DNA from 2 places in the Rubrivivax gelatinosus IL144 genome. Region 1 is predicted to be linked to the other one. Evidence: riboswitches for the same ligand, from Rfam matches in the RefSeq annotation. Region 1 holds a riboswitch; the other holds the start of a gene.
What was found. A riboswitch is a leader RNA that binds a small molecule or an ion and turns the genes downstream of it on or off. The one in region 1 is predicted to bind cobalamin.
Positions count from the first base shown of each region.

Region 2: it holds a riboswitch for cobalamin, as region 1 does, so the genes downstream of both, RGE_RS21755 (energy-coupling factor ABC transporter permease) here and RGE_RS07385 (TonB-dependent receptor domain-containing protein) in region 1, are expected to answer to the same signal.

Region 1 covers NC_017075.1:1,544,990-1,549,379, forward strand. The annotation lists gene RGE_RS07380 (CTP synthase) at 1-1,283, opposite strand, end outside; cobalamin riboswitch at 1,416-1,665, shown strand; gene RGE_RS07385 (TonB-dependent receptor domain-containing protein) at 1,806-3,665, shown strand; gene RGE_RS07390 (bifunctional adenosylcobinamide kinase/adenosylcobinamide-phosphate guanylyltransferase) at 3,688-4,236, shown strand; gene RGE_RS07395 (ABC transporter substrate-binding protein) at 4,233-4,390, shown strand, end outside.
Region 2 covers NC_017075.1:4,771,009-4,775,398, reverse strand. The annotation lists gene RGE_RS21765 (TonB-dependent receptor) at 1-961, opposite strand, end outside; gene RGE_RS21760 (class I SAM-dependent methyltransferase) at 1,000-1,782, opposite strand; cobalamin riboswitch at 1,850-2,074, opposite strand; cobalamin riboswitch at 2,110-2,368, shown strand; gene RGE_RS21755 (energy-coupling factor ABC transporter permease) at 2,539-3,189, shown strand; gene cobO (cob(I)yrinic acid a,c-diamide adenosyltransferase) at 3,202-3,771, shown strand; gene cobW (cobalamin biosynthesis protein CobW) at 3,776-4,390, shown strand, end outside.

The sequences.
Region 1 (4,390 bases):
CGCTTCTGGATCGAGCCGTCGCGGTCCTGCCATTCCTCGATCAGGGCGATCACCGGGTGGGCGGTCTGCGGCTCGAACTCGGTGCTGTTGGCGTCGGTCAGGCCGGCGACGTGGCGCGCGTACTCGATCGTCGCGACCTGCATGCCCAGGCAGATGCCGAGGTAGGGCAGGCGGTGCTCGCGGGCGAACTTGGCGGCCAGGATCTTGCCCTCGATGCCACGCTTGCCGAAGCCGCCCGGCACCAGGATCGCGTCGTACTGCGCGAGCTGCGAGACGTTGTGCTCGTCCAGCGTCTCGGCATCGACGTACTCGATGTCGACCTTGGCGTGGTTGTGGATGCCGGCGTGGCGCAGCGCCTCGTTGAGCGACTTGTACGAGTCCGACAGGTCGGTGTACTTGCCGCACATCGCGATCGTCACGCGCGCCTGCGGGTGCTCGACTTCCTGCACCAGCGTGTCCCATCGGCGCAGGTCGGCGGGCTTGGTCAGCAGCTGCAGCTTCATGCAGATCAGCTCGTCCAGGCCCTGCTCGTGCAGTACGCGCGGCACCTTGTAGATGGTGTCGACGTCGGGCATCGAGATCACGCCGTGCTGCGGCACGTTGGTGAACAGGCTGATCTTCTCGCGCTCGTCGTCGGGGATGCGGCGGTCGGCGCGGCACAGCAGCGCGTCGGGCTGGATGCCGATCTCGCGCAGCTTCTGGACCGTGTGCTGCGTCGGCTTGGTCTTCAGTTCGCCGGCGGCGGCGATCCAGGGCACGTAGGTCAGGTGCACGAAGGCGGTGTTCGCCGGGCCGAGCTTCAGGCTCAGCTGGCGCACGGCTTCGAGGAAGGGCAGCGACTCGATGTCGCCGACCGTGCCGCCGATCTCGACGATCGCGACGTCGACGTCGACCGCACCGCGGCGCACGTAGTCCTGGATCTCGTTGGTGACGTGCGGGATCACCTGCACCGTCTTGCCCAGATAGTCGCCGCGGCGCTCCTTCTCGAGCACGCTCTTGTAGATCTGGCCGGTGGTGAAGTTGTTCGTGCGCTTCATCCGGGTGGTGATGAAACGCTCGTAGTGGCCGAGATCCAGGTCGGTCTCGGCGCCGTCGTCGGTGACGAACACCTCGCCGTGCTGGAACGGGCTCATCGTGCCCGGGTCGACGTTGAGGTACGGATCCAGCTTGATCAGGGTGACCTTCAGACCTCGCGACTCGAGGATCGCCGCCAGCGAGGCTGCCGCGATTCCCTTGCCGAGGGAGGACACCACGCCGCCGGTGACGAAGACGAACTTGGTCATGTCGCGTGGGGCAGCAGCGCGTGAGCGTGCGCCCAGGTGGTAAAGCGTGATTATAGGCGGCACCCCCCGCATCGCCGGGGTGCGCCGGTGCGGCGCTCGGGCGTGCCGCTTGCCGGGGCGGCGGTGCTAGACTCCGCCCCGCTTGCATCAGGTGCCCTCTTGCACGGCAGGTGTCGGAGGGTTGAACGGGAAGCCGGTGCGCGGCGCGTCCAGGACGCGCGGCAATTCCGGCGCTGCCCCCGCAACGGTCGGCGAGGTGCGGTCAGCATTGCGGCCACTGGTCCTTCGAGGACTGGGAAGGCGCTGACGGCTTCGGTCCACGGCACACGCCGTCGGACCGGCACTCGCGAGCCCGGATACCGGCCCGATGCCAGGGATGCCGGCGTCGCGGTGGGCGGCGCGCACGAGCTTCGGCCCGCAGTCCGTTCGCGACCTCGGGGCCGAGGTCCGCTTCTGCGCGCGTGTCCACGGACGGTGGCTGCTTCATCACTGTCCGCACGGGGTGTGCGGCTGGAGGCCGTCTTGTTCGTCACCATCTTCGACCGCCGTTCCGTCGTCGCGGTCGCTTCCTGCGTTGTCGCCGCCACCGCGGCGGCGCAATCTTCCGAAACCATCGTCATCACCGGCTCGCGCGAGCCGCTGGCCGTCTCGCGTCTGGCTGCCGACGTCGTCGTGATCGACGGCGACGCGCTGCGCGCATCCAGCGCCGGCTCGCTGGCCGACCTGCTGCGTGAGCAGGCCGGCGTGCAGATCTCGCGCAATGGTGGCCCCGGTGCCGCCACCTCGGTGATGATCCGCGGCTCCTCGGGCAGCCAGACCGTCGTGCTCGTCGACGGCGTGCGCGTCGGCTCGGCGACGCTGGCCGATCCGTCGATCCAGGCGCTGCCGCTGGCGCAGATCGAACGCGTCGAGGTGCTGCGCGGCCCGGGCTCCAGCCTCTACGGTGCCGACGCCGTCGGCGGCGTGATCAACATCGTCACGCGCCGCGCCGACGCCGGCCTGCGGTTCGACGCCGCCACCGCGTTCGGCAGCCGCGGCGCACGCGAGCTGTCGGCCGGCGTCAGCGCCACGCAGGGCGCCTGGGACATCGCCGCGTCGCTGGCCCAGGAGCACGACGACGGCGGCAACGCGATGCGTCCCGGCGACCCGTACGGCAACTACAACGCCGACCACGACGGCTACACGCGCGACAGCGGCCAGGCGCGCATCGGCTTCACGCCGGCGCCGGGCCACCGCATCGGCCTGTCACTGCTGCGCAGCCGCCTGGAAACGCAGATCGACAGCACCGAGTACGCGCCGCCGACCTACGCCCCCGACAACACGCCCGACTTCCGCGACAAGCTCGACGTCGACGCCACAGCGCTCGACTGGCGCGGCACGCTCGCGCCGGGCCTGGTCGCGACGATGCGCCTGGACCGGGCGGTCGACGACTCGCGCAGCGGCAAGGCCGTCGTCGATCGCTACCGCACGACGCGCGACCACGCGCTGGCCCAGATCGCCTGGGAGACCGGCGTCGCCGGCCAGCTGGTCGCCGCCATCGAACGCCTGGAAGAGAAGGCCAAGACCAACAGCTACCGCGGCGACCGCGACACCGACATCGGCGTGCTGTCCTGGACAGGCACCGCCGGCCGCTTCTCCTGGCAGGCCGACCTGCGCCGCGACGACAGTTCCGACTACGGTGCCGAGACCACCGGCCGCCTGGGCGCCAGCTTCGCCCTGACGCCGGCATGGCGGCTGCGCGCGCTGGCCGGCAACAGCTTCCGCGCGCCGTCGTTCAACGACCTGCTGTATCCCGGCTACGGCGTCGCGGACATCAAGCCCGAACGCGGCCGCAGCGTCGAGTTCGGCGTCGAGTGGGCCGCCGACGGCGACCGCGCCGGCCTGACGGTGTTCCACAACAAGGTCAAGAACCTGATCGGCTACCAGCCCGACCGCAGCTTCTGCCCCGAGGACCCGGCCTACAACTACGGCTGTGCCGGCAACGTCTCGCGCGCCCGGCTGCAGGGCGCGACGCTGTCGGGCGCCAAGGCGCTGGGCGACTGGTCGCTGCGCGCTCAGGTCGACTTCCTCGACGCCAAGAACGAGGACACCGGTGCCCGCCTGGCGCGCCGCGCGGCGCACCAGGAGACGCTGGGTGTCGACTGGCGCCACGACGTCTGGAGCGCCGGTGCCAGCCTGCTGCGCGTCGGCGCACGGCCGGACAGCCGCGAACTCGGCGCCGAGACCACGCTGGACCTGAAGGCCGGCTGGCGCTTCGCCAAGGGCTGGACGCTGGAGAGCCGGCTGCTGAACGCGACCGACGAGGACCTCGAGCCCTCGGCCTACTACCGCGGCCCGGCGCGCCAGTTCTGGCTGGGCCTGCGTTACGAAGGCGGCGTCTGACGCTGCACGAAAGGGGCGAACGATGCACGAGCTGATCCTCGGCGGCGCCAAGAGCGGCAAGTCGCGCTGCGCCGAAGGGCGCGCCGCGCACTGGCTCGCGCTGCCGGGACACAGCGCCGTGCTCGTCGCCACCGCGCTGGCCGGTGACGACGAGATGCGCGTGCGCATCGAGCGCCACCGGGCCGACCGCGCCGCGCGCGTGCCGGCGCTGGCCACGCGCGAGGCGCCGCGCGCCCTGGCCGCGGCGCTGCGCGAGGAGTCGCAGCCCGGCCGCCTGGTCGTCGTCGACTGCCTGACGCTGTGGCTCACCGGCCTGCTGATGCCGCTCGAAGGCGCTCCGCTCGACGATGCCGATGCCGAGGTCGACGCGCTGCTTGCGGCGCTGAAGGCCGCGCGTGGCCCGGTCGTGCTCGTGTCCAACGAGATCGGCCTGGGCGTGATGCCGATGTCGCGCGAGGCGCGGCGCTTCGTCGACGAACTCGGCCGGCTGCACCAGCGTGTGGGCGCCGAGTGCGCGCGCGTGACGATGATGGTCGCCGGGCTGGAGCTGCCGCTGAAGGGGCCGCGATGAGCGCGATGAGGCTGTTGCGACGCCTGGCCGGGCTGCTGGCGCTGTGCGCCGGCGTCGCGGCGGCCGCCGAGCCGGTGCGCGACGACCGCGGCGTCGCCTGGCAGGGCGGGCCGCCGCGGCGCATCGTCAGCCTGCTGCCTTCGCTGACCGAGAC
Region 2 (4,390 bases), 1.8 Mb from region 1:
CCGCGGCCGGCGGCGGCACGATGGTGATGCCGCCCTGGAACAGGCGGTCGTAGCGCGCCCAGCTGCTCAGGTGCTCGAAACTCAGCGCCGGCGTCAGGCGCACGCGGTTGCGCCAGGCCAGGCTCAGGTACTCGCCGTCGACGTGGGCGCCGGGGATGCCGTAGTTGTCTTCCGGGGCTATGCCGAACATCGGGTGGCCGTCCTTCAGCGGCACGATCGAGCCGCGTTTGGCGTTCACCTGGCTGGAGAAGAGCTGCACGCTGCTGGCCCAGTCGCGTGTCATCGCCAGCTCGCCGCCGACGCTGGCGGTGGCCTGGTCACGCGGCGTGCCGTCCTGGAAGCCGTCGACGCGGCTGTAGGCCGCGCCCACCGACAGGTGGCCGCGTTCGCCGTCCCAGCGCTGGCGCAGGCCGAGGTCGCGGCGGCCGAAGCTGCCCAGCGTCGCGCGCGCGCTGCCGCCTTCGGCCTCGGGCTCGATGAACATCTGCACGACGCCGCCGATCGCGTTGCGGCCGTACAGCGCCGAAGCCGGGCCCTTGATGAACTCGATGCGTTCCAGCAGGTCGGGCGCGACCAGCGTCAGGTCGGCATTGCCCTGCAGCAGGCGCAGCGGCACGCCGTCGATCAGCACCAGCACGTCCTGGGTGTCGCGCAGGCCGCGGGTCTCGAAACGCGTGAAGTAGTTGCCCTGGGTGCCGTGCTGCAGCCCGGGCACCGCGCGCAGCGCGTCCTCGAGCGTGCGCGCGCCGACGGCGTCCATCTCGTCGCGGCCGACGGCGTAGGTGCTGAACGGCAGGTCCAGCGGGTCCTCGGCGGCGCGCGTCGCGGTGACGACGCGGCGTTCGGCGGTGATCTGCACCGTCTCGACGGCCTCGCTCTGGGCCTGCGCGACGGCCGGCAGCGCCAGCGCCAGCACGACGGGGCGCCAGCGGCGCGACGGTGATCTTTCCTGTGGCTTCATCTTCTTCGTCTCTTCTTTTGGAGGGAGGGAAAACAGGGTCAATCGCGGCGCCAGAGCAGCACCGCGCTGCGTTTGGCGCAGCCCAGGCGCAGGCCGCGACGGCCGGGCCGCGCCGAGGCGGCGACCTGGGCCAGCACCTGCGGCCGGCGTTCGTCGCCGGGCGGCAGCCGCAGGCGTTCGATGACGTGCGCCTGGGCCGCGGCCAGCGACTCGAAACACACCTCGTAGCGCCAGTCGGCGAAGTGCAGCGCCTGCGGCGCGCGCCCGGGGCCCAGCGCGGCGAGCACACGCTCGAAGACCGGGCGCGTGTCGGCACCGTGCAGCTCGGGCGTCAGCACACCGGCCAGGCAGAACGTCGCCGGCCCGGCCTGCGCCGGCACGACCCAGGCCATGCAGCGGCGCCAGCGTGCGGCCATCGCGTCGTGGAAGGCGGCGGGCTCACGCTGCGCCGGCGGCAGGTGCGCGGCCAGCAGCGTGTCGGCGGCGACGGCGGGGTCCAGCTGCGTCCAGTCGACCGGCGAGAGTTCGAGCCGGATGCCGCGTGCGGCCAGCGCCGGGCGCAGCGCCTGCAGCCGGCGCTGCATCTCGGCTTGCGGTTCGACGGCGTGCCAGCGCGCCCCCGGCGCCAGCATGCGGCGGCTGAGCACGCCGTTGCCGGCGCCGATGTCGAGCAGATCGGGCAGCGCGCGCGGCAGCAGCGGCAGCACGGCGCGGGCATAGCCGCTGCGCACGATGCTGCGGGCGTAGAACGCCGCTTCGGCGTCGCCCCAGGCGCAAGGCGTGGCAGCGTCGGGCCGGAGCTCCGGCGCGTTGGAAGACATGGGAATACCGGCGTACGCGCCCTGGCCGCTTCCCCGCAGCCTGGCGCCTTACGGCGAGCCGCTCGCGCGGCGCGCCACCTCGTTGGCCGGTATCCGGGCTGACGGAGACGACCCGTGTGTCCTTCCCAGGAGACGACTCCCAGTGGCTTCGACACGAGCTGGGGCCGGTGAGGCCCCGTCCGCTTACCGTTGCGGGGGCAGCTCAGGTTGGGGGCCTGTGGCCCCTCCCTGATTCCCGTTGAACTGCATCCACCGGAGGGTGGGCGCGAGCACCAACGGCCGGAATCATAACCAGCGCCGTCGGCAGCCCCGTCGCGGGACCTGACCTGTATCATGCGCCGCGTTGGTGCTCGCCGAGGCTCTCCGCCGAGGCAGTTCAACGGGAATCAGGAAGGGCGAGGCCGTCACGGTGCGAGCCCCAACCTGAGCTGCCCCCGCAACGGTAAGCGGACGGAAAGACGGCCTCGTGCCGGCCCTTCCGGCCCGTGACACGGCCACTGGGACGGCGGCGCACCAGCGTCGCCACCGGGAAGGCGTCACGGACAGGTCCGCCAGCCCGGATACCGGCCAACGAGGTGGCGTGCCGCGCGAGCGGCGCGCCGTGTAGCGCACGCCGCGGGGAAGCGGCCGGGCGCGTCGAACCCGTCTTTCGTTTCCGAGCCCTCCCCCTCCCGCGCGTGCCGTGTCGCCGCGCCCGAGCCGCTTCGTGCGGCGGCGGGCGGCCGTCGTCGCGCCGTCTCGACCCAGGAGCACCCGATGCACATCGAACCCGGCGTCCTCGCCCAGACCAAGATCCTCGCTGCCAACGTCGCCGCCAGCGGCGTGCTGCTGGCGCACCTGCCCGCGCTCGCCAAGCGCCCGGCGCTGTGGCTGCGCACGGCGCTCGCGGCGGTGTTCTTCTCGCTGTTCATGCAGTCCTTCCACATGGCCGTCGGCCCGTCGGAGCTGCACTTCATCGGCGCGATGCCGATCTACCTGCTGCTGGGCTATCTGCCGACGCTGTTCGGCTTCGCGCTCGGCTTGCTGCTGCAAGGCCTGCTGTTCGAGCCGCAGGACCTGGTGCACCTGGCGGTGAACACGCTGTCGCTGGTCGTGCCGCTCACCGCGGTGCACTTCGGCATCGGCCGCCGGCTGTCGGCCGCGCAGGTCAGCGAAGCGCGTGTCGCCACGGTGCTGCGCCTGGACGCCGCCTACTACGCCGGCGTCACGGCGATGGTCGGCTTCTGGCTCGCCATCGGCCAGGAAGCGACGCCGTTCGCCGACTGGGCGCGTTTCGCTTCGTCCTACCTCGTGCTGGTGGCGCTGGAGCCGGTGTTCACGCTGCTGATCGTGCGCGCCGTGCGCCGCTGGCGCGAAGCCGGCTGGGCGCGCGCCTGCCTGGACGAGCGGCTCACCGCCGCCGCCTGACGGGCTGGTGCCATGCAGATCGAAACGCCCCCGTTCGATCGCGACAAGCCGCGCCCTCAGGGCGAACGCCGGGGGCTGGTGATCGTGCACACCGGGCCGGGCAAGGGCAAGAGCACCGCCGCCTTCGGCCTGGCGCTGCGCGCCCACGGCCGCGGCAAGGCGGTGAAGATCTTCCAGTTCATGAAAGTGCCCTCGGCACGTTTCGGCGAGCACCGGCTGTTCGAGCAACTGGGCATCCCGATCGAGGGCCTGGGCGACGGCTTCAGCTGGAAGAGCCGCGACCTCGGCCACTCCGCCGAGCTGGCGCTGGCCGGCTGGCACCGTGTGCGCGACACGGTGCTGTCGGGCGCGCACTTCCTCGTCGTGCTCGACGAGGTGATGGCGCCGCTGCGCTACGGCTGGATCCCGCTGGACGAGCTGCTCGCCTGCCTGCGCGCGCGCCCGCCGCAGGTCAACGTGCTGCTGACCGGGCGCGGCGCGCCGCCGGAGCTGATCGAGGCCGCCGACACGGTCACCGAGATGACGAAGCTGAAACACCACTACGACGCCGGCGTGCCCGCGCAGCGCGGCATCGAGGACTGAACCCATGCACAAGATCCCCGCGACCATCGTCACCGGCTTCCTCGGGGCCGGCAAGACGACGCTGCTGCGCCACCTGCTGACGAACGCCGGCGGCCGCCGCATCGCCGTCATCGTCAACGAGTTCGGCGAACTCGGCATCGACGGCGAGCTGCTGCGCGGCTGCGGCATCGGCTGCGACGAAGAAGGCCGCGACGACGGCAACCTCGTCGAACTCGCCAACGGCTGTTTGTGCTGCACCGTGCAGGAGGAGTTCGCGCCGGTGATGGAGCGTCTGGCCGAACGCCGCGATCGCATCGACCACCTCGTCATCGAGACCTCGGGCCTGGCGCTGCCCAAGCCGCTGGTGCAGGCCTTCCAGTGGCCGACGCTGCGCCACGCCTTCACGGTGGACGCCGTCGTCACCGTCGTCGACGCGCCGGCGGTGGCCGAAGGCCGGTTCGCCGACGACCCGCAGGCCGTCGACCTGCAGCGCCGCGCCGACGACAACCTCGACCACGAGTCGCCGCTGGCCGAGCTCTTCGCCGACCAGCTCGCCACCGCCGACCTCGTCGTGCTGAACAAGACCGACGTGCTCGACGCCGCGGCGCTGGCCGCCGTCGAGGCCCAGGTGCGCGCCGGC